Regions from separate parts of the Paracoccus sp. TOH genome, predicted to be linked through region 2. Evidence: riboswitches for the same ligand, from Rfam matches in the RefSeq annotation. Region 2 holds a riboswitch; each other region holds the start of a gene.
What was found. Region 2 has a riboswitch for cobalamin ahead of NBE95_RS05295 (CbtB domain-containing protein). Riboswitches for the same ligand answer to the same signal wherever they lie in the genome.

Region 1: another riboswitch for cobalamin. It lies ahead of nrdH (glutaredoxin-like protein NrdH); the one in region 2 lies ahead of NBE95_RS05295 (CbtB domain-containing protein).
Region 3: another riboswitch for cobalamin. It lies ahead of NBE95_RS11500 (TonB-dependent receptor); the one in region 2 lies ahead of NBE95_RS05295 (CbtB domain-containing protein).
Region 4: another riboswitch for cobalamin. It lies ahead of NBE95_RS18065 (ABC transporter substrate-binding protein); the one in region 2 lies ahead of NBE95_RS05295 (CbtB domain-containing protein).

What each region holds. Positions count from the first base shown of each region.
Region 1 is NZ_CP098362.1:625,268-628,718, reverse strand. Features, by position in the region: gene nrdE (class 1b ribonucleoside-diphosphate reductase subunit alpha) at 1-1,476, opposite strand, end outside; gene nrdI (class Ib ribonucleoside-diphosphate reductase assembly flavoprotein NrdI) at 1,458-1,865, opposite strand; gene nrdH (glutaredoxin-like protein NrdH) at 1,892-2,113, opposite strand; cobalamin riboswitch at 2,204-2,388, opposite strand; gene NBE95_RS20070 (hypothetical protein) at 2,555-2,821, shown strand; gene NBE95_RS20065 (DUF6635 family protein) at 2,818-3,451, opposite strand, start outside.
Region 2 is NZ_CP098360.1:1,071,701-1,075,151, reverse strand. Features, by position in the region: gene NBE95_RS05300 (endonuclease/exonuclease/phosphatase family protein) at 1-821, shown strand, start outside; cobalamin riboswitch at 938-1,141, shown strand; gene NBE95_RS05295 (CbtB domain-containing protein) at 1,178-1,357, shown strand; gene NBE95_RS05290 (CbtA family protein) at 1,359-2,057, shown strand; gene NBE95_RS05285 (hypothetical protein) at 2,126-2,668, shown strand; gene bluB (5,6-dimethylbenzimidazole synthase) at 2,668-3,291, shown strand; gene NBE95_RS05275 (hypothetical protein) at 3,340-3,451, opposite strand, start outside.
Region 3 is NZ_CP098361.1:182,231-185,681, forward strand. Features, by position in the region: gene NBE95_RS11495 (PLP-dependent aminotransferase family protein) at 1-1,184, shown strand, start outside; cobalamin riboswitch at 1,347-1,559, shown strand; gene NBE95_RS11500 (TonB-dependent receptor) at 1,695-3,451, shown strand, end outside.
Region 4 is NZ_CP098362.1:199,660-203,110, reverse strand. Features, by position in the region: gene NBE95_RS18070 (iron ABC transporter permease) at 1-791, opposite strand, end outside; gene NBE95_RS18065 (ABC transporter substrate-binding protein) at 788-1,798, opposite strand; cobalamin riboswitch at 1,966-2,165, opposite strand; gene NBE95_RS18060 (DUF1127 domain-containing protein) at 2,357-2,551, shown strand; gene NBE95_RS18055 (DCC1-like thiol-disulfide oxidoreductase family protein) at 2,689-3,144, shown strand; gene NBE95_RS18050 (gamma-glutamylcyclotransferase) at 3,188-3,451, opposite strand, start outside.

The DNA.
Region 1 (3,451 bases), on a different replicon from region 2:
AACGCTGGTGAACTCGACACCCTCGGGGCTGCCGTAATGAATGCGCTCGCGGGCAAGGAAGCCGTGCAGGTTCATCTGGCCAAGACCGACGGCATGCGCCTCGTCATTGCCGCGGCGGATCGAGGGGACCGAGTCGATCGAGGACATTTCCGACACCGCGGTCAGCGCCCGGATCGCCGCCTCGACCGTGGCGCCGAAATCCGGCCCGTCCATGGTCGCGGCGATGTTCAGCGAGCCGAGATTGCACGAAATATCAGTGCCCAAGTGGGCATAGCTCAGATCCTCGTTGAACGCGCTCGCCTCGTTCACCTGCAGGATCTCGCTGCACAGGTTCGACATGCTGATGCGGCCATGCACGGGATTGGCGCGGTTCACCGTGTCCTCGAACATGATATAGGGATAGCCGCTTTCGAACTGGATCTCGGCGATGGTCTGGAAGAACTCTCGCGCGTTGATCTTCTTCTTCCTGATGCGTTTGTCGTCGACCATCTCGGCATATTTCTCGGTGACCGAAATTTCCGAGAAGGGCATGCCATAGACCCGCTCGACGTCGTGGGGCGAAAACAGGTACATGTCGGCGTTCTTCTTGGCCAGTTCGAAGGTCACGTCGGGGATCACCACGCCCAGGCTCAGCGTCTTGATGCGGATCTTCTCGTCGGCATTCTCGCGCTTGGTGTCCAGGAAGCGCAGGATGTCGGGGTGATGCGCGTTCAGATAGACGGCGCCGGCGCCCTGCCGCGCGCCCAGCTGGTTGGCATAGCTGAACGAATCCTCTAGGAGCTTCATCACCGGGATGACGCCCGAGGACTGGTTCTCGATGCCCTTGATCGGCGCCCCGGCCTCGCGCAGGTTGGTCAGCATCAGCGCCACGCCGCCGCCGCGTTTCGACAGCTGCAGCGCCGAGTTGATCGAGCGGCCGATACTCTCCATGTTGTCTTCAAGCCGCAGCAGGAAGCACGAGATCAGCTCGCCGCGCGATTTCTTGCCGGCATTGAGGAACGTGGGCGTCGCCGGCTGGAAACGGCCGGAGAGCATTTCATCCATGAACCGCATGGCGAGGCCCTCGTCGCCGCGCGCCAGTGTCAGGGCGACCATGACCACGCGGTCCTCGTAGCGTTCCAGGTAGCGCTGGCCGTCGCGGGTCTTCAGCGTGTAGCTGGTGTAATATTTGAACGCGCCCAGGAAGGTCGGGAAACGGAACTTCTTCTGATAGGCGGCATCCCAGATCGCGCGCTGAAAGTTCTTGGAATACTGGTCCAGCACCTCGGGCTCGTAATAGCCCTCGTCGACCAGATAGCGCAGCTTCTCGTCGAGGTTGTGGAAGAAGACGGTGTTCTGATTGACGTGCTGCAGGAAATACTGCCGCGCGGCCTTGCGGTCGGCGTCGAAGCGGATCTTCCCCTCGCCGTCGTAAAGGTTCAGCATCGCGTTCAGCGCGTGATAGTCCAGCTCGGCCTTTACGCCATCGTCAAGCATTCCGTCCCCCAGAATTCATGCAGCCCCGCCCGAACGCGGGAAATGTCCAGATCAGTCCCCGCCAGCTCGAATCGATACAGCACGGGAACGTTGCACTTGTCAGAAATCACCCGACCGGCCAAGGCATAGGTGGCGCCGAAATTCCGGTTGCCGGCGGCGATGACGCCGCGCAGCAACCCCCGGCTGCCCGGGTCGTTGAGAAAGCGGATCACCTGTTTCGGCACCGCGCCCCGACCCGTACCGTCGGCATAGGTCGGGCAGATCAGCACATAGGGCAGGACGGGCGCCGGCATCGCGTCGCGGGGCGAGAGCGGGATGCGCCCGGCCGACCAGCCGAGCCGCGCCACGAAACGCGCCGTGTTCCCCGAGGCCGAGGAATAATAGACCAGCCTGACCCCGGACCCGTCCACGGTCCTTACGACAGCCGGCCGATCATGTCGGGGCGGAAACCGGCCCAATGCGCCTCGCCGGCGACGACGACCGGCGCCTGACGATAACCCAGCGAAGTGACCAGTTCCATCGCCGCGTCATCCTCGGTCAGGTCGACCAGGTGATAATCCAGGCCGCGCGCGTCCAGGGCGCGGGTGGTGGCGGTGCATTGCACGCAGGCGGGCTTGGAATAAACGGTGATGGTCATGCCTCTGCTCCTTCATGGTCGCGGCAAAGGCAGGCCGCGGCCGAAGGCAGCGCCCCTCCGAACCGGTCCGGCCCGCGCCCGCCGCGCGGTTTCGTCCTGTCGCGTCATGGCAGGTCTTCTGACTCGCAGGTCTCGGCTCGGCTGGCCTTCCCGGTTGCCCAGTGGTGCTCCAACGTCGCTCTCCGCTTACAGCTGCGGGGGCAGTGCCGGATTCGCACCGGCTTCCCTCTTCGTCCCCGGATCGCTCCGGGTTGACCATGACCCCGCCAATAAGCCATGGCCGGAACGGCCGGTCAATCCATATCTAGTGGGAAAGGCGAAGTATCCCCAAATATCTGGTAGAGACCGGATTCCCGGCCTGGGGTTTCGGCGGCAAGAAACGGGGCTCCGGGCGGAGATTGTCCCGCCGGATTCCGGGCCGATCGCCGGCAGGGACGACCTATGCCGCTGCAAGACAAGACCATCATCGACGCCGGAGCCTCCAGCGCGTCAGGGCCGCGGCTGGGCCTTGCTGCCCGGCGCGAGAAACGGTTGCGGGATCGCGTCGCGCGGATCGTGGCGGCGGGCGGCGCGGCCGGGATGCTGGCCGGCGCGGGCACCGCGCCAGGCATGCCCGGGCGCTGGTCCGGGCTGGCGGATCACGCCAGCTTTGTGGCCGGCAGCGCCATGCTGGCGGATGGCGGCGGCAATTCGATCTGCAAGACCTAGCCCCGGAAGCTGCGCCACAGGCTGATCGCCGCATCCGACAGGTCGCCCAGCCGCGCCAGAAGATGCTCGCGCTCCAGTGCCGGCGCGGTGCCGGCGCGGTCCAGCCGCTGCAGCAGCCGCATGATGCGGCGGCGATGGGTGCCGGTCATCGTCTGCACCGGATCGGCGACCAGCCCGGCAAAGGTGGTCAGGACCGAGGCGAGCATGGCCAGAACCACGCCGGTCAGCACCACCTCGACGGTGGACAGCTCGCGCGGGAAGGCGCCATACCACATGCGCCCGGCCCAGCTTCCCAGCGCGAAATCCTCGACCGCCTGCGTCTGCGCCCGCAGCTGCGCGATCGGCCCGGCCAGCGAGATCACCCCGGGCGTGGCGCGGTGGAACAGCAGAAGCCCCGAAAGCAGAACCAGCAGTGAGGTGGTGATCTCGGAGACCGCGTTGCGGGTCTCGGCATAGTCCGAGACGGCGCGGGCCACGGTCTCGGGCGGCGCCCTGGGGGCCAGGTCCTGTTCCGCCAGGTCGTCGATGAAGCCGGCCAGATCCGCCTCGATCCGCTGCGCCACGTCGGAGGTCAGGAAGATCTGCCGGCGCGCCAGCCAGTCGCCGGCCCGGACCAGCCCGATGCGCCGC
Region 2 (3,451 bases):
GCGAGGCGCTGGACGCCTTTGCCGCGCTGCTGGCGCAGGCGGGGCTGGACTATCCGCACCGTTTCGCGGCGCGGCCGAATTCCGGCATGGCGACCGGGCTGGACCTGAACGCCGACGGTCGGCTGGGCACGGCCGACGATGCGCAGGGTTTCGGTGCGTTCACCGGACAGGGCGGCATGGCGATCCTGTCGCGCCATCCCATCGGGCCGGTGACCGATTACACGGAATTTCTGTGGCGCGACCTGCCCGGCAATCTGATGCCGCCGCTGCCCGAGGCGGTGGCGGCGATCCGCCGCCTGTCCTCGACCGCGCATTGGGACGCGGTGATCACGGTGGCGGACCGGCCGCTGCACCTGCTTGCCATGTCCGCGACGCCGCCGGTCTTCGACGGGCCCGAGGATCTGAACGGCCGCCGCAACCATGACGAGCTGGCCTTCTGGCTGCACCACCTGCCCGAAGCGCCCTTCGTGCTGGCCGGGAACCTGAACCTCGACCCCGAGGACAGCGAGGGGCGACCGCAGGCGCTGGCCCGGCTCATGGCGCAGGTCGCCGACCCCCTGCCCCGCAGCCCCGGCGGCGCGGCGGCGAAGGGCGGGGTGAATGACGGCCACAAGGGCGATCCGGGGCTGGATAGTGGCGACTGGCCGGACGACAGGCCGCCGGGCAATCTGCGCGTCGATTACGTCCTGCCCTCCCGGGGCCTGAAGCTGCTGGGCGCGGGCGTGGTCTGGCCCGCCGAGGGTCCGCTGGCCCAAGCCGCGCTGACGGCATCCGCGCACCGGCTGGTCTGGGTCGACCTGGACTGGCCGCCGGGCCCGTGATCACGGGCCGCGACCGGGACGCCCCCTCCCCTGCCCCCGGCATCTTCTGCGTTGGCCAAATACCCATGCGATAGCGCCGCGCCGCGATTCCGCTTGCCGGACATGCCGCATCGCGGCTAGCATATGGCCGTATCGGTGCCCCTTCGGGGGCCAAAAGGGAATGCGGTGCGGTCCTGGACATCCGGGGCCAAATCCGCAGCCGCCCCCGCGACTGTGAGCGGAGAGCGGACGTCCATCATGCCACTGGCCATCCGGCCGGGAAGGCGGGCGTCGGCCTTGACCCGCAAGCCAGGAGACCTGCCGATGCATGGAACCGCAACGTCGTCGGGTTGGACGACCAAAGGAAAGGGTCAAGGATGACCGCAAGATCCGCAACCGCCGCCGCCGGCGCCAGCCGCGCCTCGGTGCTGTTTCCCGCCATCGCCACCTTCGCCATCGGCTTCGGGCTGATCTTCATGGCCGGGCTGGTGCAGGCCGAGACCCTGCATGACGCCGCCCATGACGTGCGTCACGCCACCGGCTTCCCCTGCCACTGACATGTTCTCGCGCATCCTGACCAGCGGATTGATCGCTGGCGCTGCAACGGGGCTGATTGCCGCCCTGTTGCAGCTTTGGTTCGTGCAGCCGGTGCTGCTGCATGCCGAGCTTTACGAATCCGGGCAGCTGGCGCATTTCGGCGCCGAACCCGTCAGCGCGCACCAGGATCTCGGCGCCTTCGAATGGACCCGCAACGGGCTCTCGGTGCTGTTCACCATGCTGGTCTATGCCGGTTACGGGCTGATGCTGGTGGCGCTGATGGCGGTTTCCGAATCGCAGGGCAATGCGGTCACCGCGCGGCAGGGCCTGCTCTGGGGCCTTGCCGGCTACCTGACCATGCAGCTCGCCCCCGCCTTCGGCCTTGCGCCCGAGGTGCCGGGCGTCGCCGCCGCCGAGGTGCAGCTTCGCGCCATCTGGTGGCTGGGCACCGCCATCGCCACCGGGCTGGCGCTGTGGCTGGTCGCCTTTGGCAAGGGCTGGGCAGCCTGGGCTGTCGCCGTGGTGCTGATCCTGGCCCCGCATCTGATCGGCGCGCCGCAGCCCGGCAGCTATGCCGGCCCGGTCCCGCCCGAGCTTTCGGCCGAGTTCGCCGGCCGGGCGCTGGGGGCCGGGGCCATGGCCTGGGCGCTGCTCGGCCTGCTGGCCGGCTGGTTCTGGCAGCGCGAGGGTCAGCGGGCGGCTGTTCCGCAGCCCGCCTGATCCGGTCGGAAAATTCCTCCGGCCGGGCACAGACCGTGCCCGGCCCTTCCATGAACCGGGGGCCAGACATGGATCGTTCGATCCCGATGCTGCTGATCGGCCTGATCTTCGGCGGCGGGCTGGGTTTCGTCGTCGCCGCGGCCAACGGCATTACCCTGGACGGCCACGACCATGGCGCAAGCGGCCATGGCGCGGCGGCCGCCGGGGCCAAGACGCATGACCACGGCGCCCCGATCGACCTGCCCGCCGGCAGCGCCACCGCCTCGGCCCGGCTGGAACCCGACAGCGTCTCGGGCTGGAACCTGTTCCTGCAGCTGCAGGGCTTCTGCTTCGCCCCCGACCATGCCGGCCTGACCCACCGGACGGGCGAGGGGCACGCGCATCTTTACCTGAACGGCACCAAGATCGCCCGGCTCTACGGCCCGGCCCGGCATCTCGACGCGCTGGAGCCCGGCGACCGGCTGCGGGTCGAGTTGAACGCCAACAACCACCGGCCGCTGACCGTCTCTGGCCGGCCGCTCGCCGTCGAGCTGACCGTGCCCGACCGCCCGGTCGCCATCCGCGCCGGGGCCGAGGGCCTGCCCGACAGCGCCATCTGCGCGGTACCGTGATGGAGTTCGGCGCCGAGGACCGTGCCGCCCTGGACCGCATCCTGCGCTGGCGCCGCGACGTGCGGCATTTCCGCAAGGATCCGATTCCCGAGCCGCTGCTGGACGCGCTGCGCGCGGCGATGGAACTGGCGCCCTCGGTCGGCAATTCCCGGCCATGGCGGGTGATCCGGGTCGAAAGCCCCGGCCTGCGCGCCGCGATCCGCGCCGATTTCCTGCGCTGCAATGCCGAGGCCGCCACCCGCTACCAGGGCCCGCAGCGGCAGGAATATGACGCGCTGAAGCTGGCGGGGCTGGACCGCGCCCCGGTCTGGCTGGCGGTCCTGACCGAGATCGACCCGGCCGAAGGCCACCATCTGGGCCGCGCCACCATGGCCCGGACGCTGCAGCAATCCACCGCCATGGCGATCCATACGCTGTGGCTGGCGGCGCGGGCGCGCAACCTCGGCCTCGGCATGGTCTCGATCCTCGATCCGGCGCGGATCACCGCCTTGCTGCAGGTGCCGGAAAGCTGGGAGTTCAGCGCGCTGCTCTGTCTGGGCTGGCCGGATTTCACCGACGACACCCCGCTGCTGCACCGCTCGGGCTGGCAGGAAAACACCGCGGCGGACTGGCAACGCCGCTAGCCCCGCCGCATCGGGCGGGGCTGCCCCCGGTTCAGGGCTGCCCTCGGTTCAGGGCTGCGAGGTGGCCGGACCCATGGGCTGGCCGTTGACGGTGACGGGGCCGCCGCCCTCGGGCATCTGGATGTCCCAGACATTCTCGCCGCTGGCGCCGGGCTTGGCC
Region 3 (3,451 bases), on a different replicon from region 2:
TTGCGCCATGGCTCGCGCAGACCAATGACGTGACCTCGGTCTTTCTGGCCGCCGGGCAGATCCCGGATCTGATCAATCTGGGCGGCGGCCTGCCCGAACCCTCGCTCTGGCCGGTCGAGGAGCTGGCCGACCTGGCCGCCGAGGTGATCCGCAGCCACCCGGCCGAATCCCTGGGCTATGGCCCGATCCCCGGCCTGCCGGCCCTGCGCGAGCTGATCGCGGCGCGGTGTTCGACCCCCGACCTGCGGCTGACCCGCGACAACGTGCTGATCACCACCGGCGGGATGCAGGCGCTGGAGCTGGTGGGAAAGGTGCTGCTGCAGCCCGGCGGCACGGTCGCCGCGCAGAGCCCGGCCTATCTGGGGGCGCTGGACGCCTGGCGGCCGCATGCGCCGCGCTATCGCCCGATGCGGATCGAGCGCAACGACCACGACCCGCGCGCCGCGATGCAGGGCGCGCAGTTCGCCTATACCGTGCCGAATTTCTCGAATCCCAGCGGCCGGCTGGTCTCGCTGCCCGAGCGGCAGGCGCTGGTCGCCGCCGCCCATGAAACCGGCACCTGGCTGATCGAGGACGACCCTTATGGCGTGCTTTATTACGAGGGCGCGCCACTGCCCCGGCTGCTCGACCTCTCGGCGGCCGGCCATCCCGGGCCCTATGCCGGGCCGGTGGTCTACATGGGCTCGCTGTCCAAGGAACTGACCCCCGGCCTGCGCATCGGCTGGGTGGTCGCGGCGCCCGCGATGATCGCGGCGCTGGCCACCGCCAAGCAGGGCTCGGACATGTGCACAAGCGGGCTGTCGCAGATGCTGGCGCTGCGGGCGCTGGAAGGCGGCATGACCGAGCGGATCCGGCCCGCGATCCTGTCGCTTTACCGCGCGCGCCGCGACGCGCTTTGCGCGGCGATGCGCGAACATCTGGCGGGCGATCTGGACTGGCAGGTGCCGTCGGGCGGCATGTTCGTCTGGGCCACGGCCCGCGACCCGCGGCTGGATACCGACCGGCTGCTGCAGGCGGGGCTGGCGCATGGCGTCTGCATCTCGCCCTCGAGCGTCTTCGACCCCCAGGGCCAGGACCGCCGCTCGCTGCGGATCAACTTCACCCTCAACCCGCCCGAGGCGCTGGAGGAAGGCTGCCGCCGGCTGGCCCGGGCGATCCGCGCCACGCTGGCAGCGGCGGAATGACGCAGCCGCCGGCGGGCCGTCGCCGGGGCGGCGGGTCCGGGCGGGAAAAGCTGCGGCCAGATCGGTATTTTCCGGGGCACGGGGCCTTTGCCGCGCCCCGGCCGGCCCCCGGCCGGCAACCGGCAGCGGCACGGCGCGCTTGACAGGACGGGCTGCGCTGCGGCAATGCGGGGCCGCTACGGTTTCCGGCGCTGCCGGATGAAAAGGGAACATCGGTGCGCCTTGGGCCGCGACGCGGACCGGGCAAGGCCGGGGCTGCCCCCGCAACTGTATGCGGTGAGCGAAGGCCGCAGGCGCCACTGGGGGCATCCCGGGAAGGCCGGCCCGAGCAATGATCCGCAAGCCAGGAGACCTGCCGCAGCGATCACCCATTCCCGGCGCGGGGCGCGCCCGGAAAGCGGCCGTTCCGCAGAGGTGACAGTCTCCGTGCTGCGGCCGGGCTGCCCTTGGCCTTTCCGCAGGACAGTTCTGCAAATCGCGGGCCAAGCCCCGCGCTGGAAAGGCTTTGGAATGTTCAGAACCCGGGTTTCCCTGCTTGCCGCCACCGCCCTGCTCCTGCCCGCCGCCGCCCTGGGCCAGGACGCGCAGCAGCCGGTGATGCTGGATACGGTCGTGCTGTCCGGCGGCCTGTCGCCGGTCGTGGAAAGCGCCTATGGCCGCGCCCACAGCATCCTGACCGCCGAGGATCTGCAGGCGCGCGGTTTCGTCACCGTCCAGGACGCGCTGCGCGACCTGCCCGGCCTGGCCGTCACCTCGACCGGCGAGACGCTGACCAAGGTCCGCATCCGCGGCGGGGAATCCAACCATGTGCTGGTGCTGATCGACGGGGTCGAGGCCAATGCCCCCGGCAGCGGCGACTATGTGTTCAGCGGCCTGCTGACCGAGGATATCGAGCGCATCGAGGTGCTGCGCGGCCCGCAATCGACGATCTACGGCGCCAATGCCGCCGCCGGGGTGATCTCGATCACCACCCGCCGCGCCGCCGCCCCGGGACTCAGCTATGGCGGCGGGGTCGAGATCGGTGGCCAGGCCACCCGCGCCGCCAGCGCCTATGTCCGCGCCATGGGCGAGCGCGGCCAGATCAGCTTCTCGGCCGCGACGCGCCATACCGATGGCGAGGACGCCTCGCGCACGCCGGGCGGCGATACCGAGTTCAACGATCGCGAGACCCTGACCCTCAGCGGTTCCTATACCATCAGCGAGGCGGTGACCGCCGGCTTCACCCTGCGGCGCAGCTGGCAGGAATACGGCTATGACGCATCCCGGTTCGATCTGGTCGATTCTCCCGACGACTACGTGATCGACACGCCGCACACCGCGGACCGGAATGAAACCTACGGCTCGCTCTGGCTCGAGGCCGAGGCACTGGCTGGCCGGTTGCTGAACCGATTCTTCATCGGGGGGATGAACCAGACCACCGATCATTTCGACGCCGGCGTGCCCGATTATGACGATGCCTCGCGGCTGCGGGATTTCCGATATACCGCTACCTGGGCGCTGGACGGCGGCCATGCCCGCGACGCCGCGCAGAAGCTGAACCTGGCCCTGCAGAAGAAGCGCGAAAGCTACGAAAGTTTCTTTGCACCCGGCGGCCGGTTTGAACGCGACACCAAATCGGTCGCGTTGGAATATCAGGGGCAGTTCGACAACGGCATCGGCGTCCAGGCCGGGCTGCGGCGGGATTTCAACGAGGATTTCCGCGACGCGACCACCTGGAACATCGCCGGCGCCTGGCAACTGCCCGGGCGCGACCTGCGCCTGCGCGCCGCGGCCGGAGAGGCCACCGTCAATCCCGACATGTTCCAGCTTTACGGCTATACGCCCGGCACCTATCACGGCAACCCGGACCTGACCCCCGAAACCAGCCGCAGCTATGAAATCGGCGCCGATCTGGACTTCGCCGCCGGCCGCGGCCAGCTCGGCGCGACCCTGTTCACCAGCAAGGTCGAGGACATGATCGCCGGGGCCGGCGAAACCTCGGTGAACGTCGCCGGCACCAGCACCCGCAAGGGTTTCGAGATCGATCTGGAATACGAAGCGGCGGACTGGCTGCGGCTGGGCGCAACCTATACCTATACCGATGCCCGCACCGAGAACGACACGCCCATCACCCGCCAGCCGCGCCACCGGCTGGGGCTGCGCGCCACGGGCGATTTCGCGCAGGGTCGCGGCACGGTCACGGCCGATCTGCGCTATGTCGCCGGCAATTACGACGAGGAATGGTTCAACACCGCCTGGCCCGACCTTCCGGCCACCACCGAACTGCC
Region 4 (3,451 bases), on a different replicon from region 2:
GTGATTGCCCCGATCAGCACCGCCTGCACCCAGCGGACCGGGATGCCAAGCGCCGCCGCGGATTGCGCGCCGAAGGCAAAGCCGTCCAGCGCGCGGATGTGCCAGCAGCAGGCCAGGAACCCCGCCAGCGCGACCGGCCCGGCCAGCGCGACGTCGGGCCAGCGTACGCCGGACAGGTTGCCCAGAAGCCAGAACATGATCCCGCGCGCCTGTTCGGCATTGGCGGATTTGGCGATGAAGAAGCTGGTCAGCGCGTTGAAAAGCTGCGACCCGGCGATTCCGGCCAGAACCAGTTGCGCCGACCCGCCGCCCGCGGCCCGCGCCAGGGTCGAGACCAGTGCGAAAGCCAGCAGCGCGCCGATGAAGGCGCCGGTCGAAAGCCCCAGCGTCCCGCCGCCGACCCCCAGGATCGCCACCGCCACCGCGCCGGTGGAGGCCCCGGCCGAGACGCCCAGCAGGTAGGGATCGGCAAGGGCGTTGCGGATCAGCGCCTGCAGCACCACGCCCGACAGCGCCAGCCCCGCCCCGCAGGCGGCGGCGACCAGGATGCGCGGTATCCGGTAGTTCCAGACGATGGCCGCGTCGATGGGATCGACCGGAAACCCGGCCCCCCCGAGCTTGTTGGCAAGCTCCGCCGTCACCGTCGCAACCGGCAGCGGCGTCTCGCCGATGACGACCCCGGCCAGGATCGCCGCCAGCAGCAGGCCCAGCCCGAAGGCCCCGCGCCAGACGAGAAGCCAGAGGTGGGGCCGGACCCGAAGCCGGCCGGCAAGGGTCGCCGTCTCGGTCATCGCAGCCCAAGCACCGGCAGCGCCGCGGCCAGCGTCTCGAGCGCGGCGATGTTGCGGATCGAGGGATCCATCGCATGGGCGTCCAGGATCACGATCCTGTCGTTTTCGACCGCATCCATCTGGCGGGTGACCGGATCGGATTTCAGGAAGGCGATCTTCTTCTCGTGATCGTCGGCCTCGTACCGGCGACGGTCCATCCGGGCGATGACGATGATCGACGGGTTGGCCCGCGCGATGGTCTCCCAGCTGATGGCCGGCCATTCCTCGTCGCTTTCGACGATGTTTCTCAGCCCCAGCTTCGCCATCAGGTAGCCGGGCGGTCCCTTGCGCCCGGCGACATAAGGATCGACATCCATTTCCGCCGAGGAGAACCAGAATACCGCCGAGGCGTCCTGCAGGTTCAGCGCCTTCGCCTTGTCGCTGGCCGCCGCCTCGCGCGCCTGCAGCTGCGCCACCAGCGCCTCGGCCCGCTCGGGCACGTCGAAGATGCGGCCCAGCTCGTTGACGCCGGCATAGACCGACTGCATCTCGAACATGGTCGAGCGGGTGCCGTCAGAGCCGCTGGCATTGTCCTTGTGCCAGCAGTCGGCGGGCAGGACATAGGTCGGGATGCCGACATCGGCGAATTGTTCGCGCGTGGCGACGATGCCCTGCGGGCCGACATGCCATTCGTATTGCGCGGCGACGAGGCCGGGCTTCCTCGCCACCACCGATTCGAAGCTCGGGTCGTTGTCGGCCAGCCGCTCGATCCCGGCATTCGTGTCGCGAAATTCGGGCAGGACTTCGGTGAACCAGACCGAGGTGGCGGTCACCTTCTCGGCCAGTCCCAGCGAATACAGGATCTCGGTCGCGGCCTGACCCAGGGTGACGGCGCTGTCGGGCGCCTGGTCGAAGGTCAGATCGACCCCGCAATTCTGCAGCTTCAGCGGGTATTGCGCCCCGGCTGTGACGGGCGGCGCGAAGCCGGTCGCGCAAAGCAGCGCGGCGGTCAGGAAGCGGACGAACATGGCATGTCTCCGATGATGACGGCAGCCGAAGACAGGAGGGGAGAGCGCGGCCCAAGACCGGCCGGCGCCCCGCCCCGAAGGCGGTCGCGGCGGCTGGCTGGAACCGGTGCGGCAAGGCACCTCGGGGCAAAATTCATCCGGCACCTCCCCGGGCACCCCGCCCGGGCTGGGTTGAGATTGACGTCGGCAGGTCTCCTGACTGGCGGGTCATCGGGGCGTCGCGGCCTTCCCATGGCGGTTGCCACAGTGGCGTCGTCGCGAAATCCCTTGCCGCCTACAGTTGCGGGGGCAGTTCCGGTTCGCCGGACAGGTCCGGCGGCGGATTCCCTTTCAATTCCTTGCGGAAACCGACGATGTCGGACTAGCCCGCCCGCCGGCCGATGGCAAGCCGTATCGTCCGCCGAACCGCCGTGCGGCTTCCCGCCCGCCGCTCATGCTGCAGCGCAGAACGCATGGCGGGTTTGCCACGGGCATGGCTACTGCCGCCGGCTGTCGCGGCCTATATCCGTCCTGTCCGAAACAGGCCCGCTGAACGGGCAAGATGAAAAAGGTGCCAAGATGTCCGCTGTCGAAATGAGCCATAACCCCGCTGCCGGTGGCTTGGGCCGCATCGTTGCGCGTGTGACCGCCACGGTTGCCGGCTGGAACAACGCCCGCATCACCCGCCGCGAGCTGAACCTGCTGACCGATCGCGAGCTTGACGATATCGGCCTGACCCGCGGCGATATCGAGCGGATTGCCCGCCGCGCCTGAGGCGTAGCCGGCGATGAACGGACCCCGCGGCGATGCCTCGGGGTTTTTTCATGTCCGCCGGCCCGGCCCGGGCGCAGATCGCCCGCCGGCGGGCGATTGGGCTTGCCCGGCCGCCGCCCTTGCCTGATGCTGGCGGCATGACCGCGGCCCGTTCCCATTCCTTTCGCGACGACCCGCTGGTGCCGGGCTTCGACGATTCCGCACCGCTGGCCGTGATGGATGCGGAATGCGCGCTTTGCAGTTGGGGGGCGCGGATGATCCATCGTATGGACCGCTCGGGAGACGTGCGGATATGTCCGGTCCAGACGCCGCTCGGGGCGGCGCTGCTGCGGCATTACGGGCTGGATGCGGAAGATCCCCCGAGCTGGCTGTTCATCGAGGATGGCATCGCCCATTCCGATTGCGACGCGCTGATCCATGCCGGGCGGCGGCTGGGCGGAGCCGGCCGGCTGGCCGCGCCGCTGCGCCTGCTGCCGCGCGGGCTGCGCAACTGGCTTTACCGGCGCGTCGCGCGCAACCGTTACCGGCTGTTCGGCAGGTCGGACATGTGCGCCCTGCCCGATCCGGCCTTCCAGCGGCGACTGCTTCGCTGACGGTCTCCGCCCCGGAGGAGCAAGGAGGGCCGGGAGCCGGCCGTCATTCGCCGCGCCGGGCCTTGCCCGGTGCCGCATCTATTTCCTCGGCCACCAGTTGCTGCAGCGTCCAGATGTAATCGTCATGGATGCCGTGTTCCGCCAGACCCCGGACCGTGCGCAGCAGGTATTCCGCGCCGGACCCGGCCGCCCCGGCCGCACGGGCCAGCCGCCGGGCCTGTTCCTCGACGGTCAGTTCGGCAAGCTGCGTGCCGACCGGATCGGCATAGAAGGTCAGGGCCGGTTCGCGCCCGCGTTCGGTCTCGAC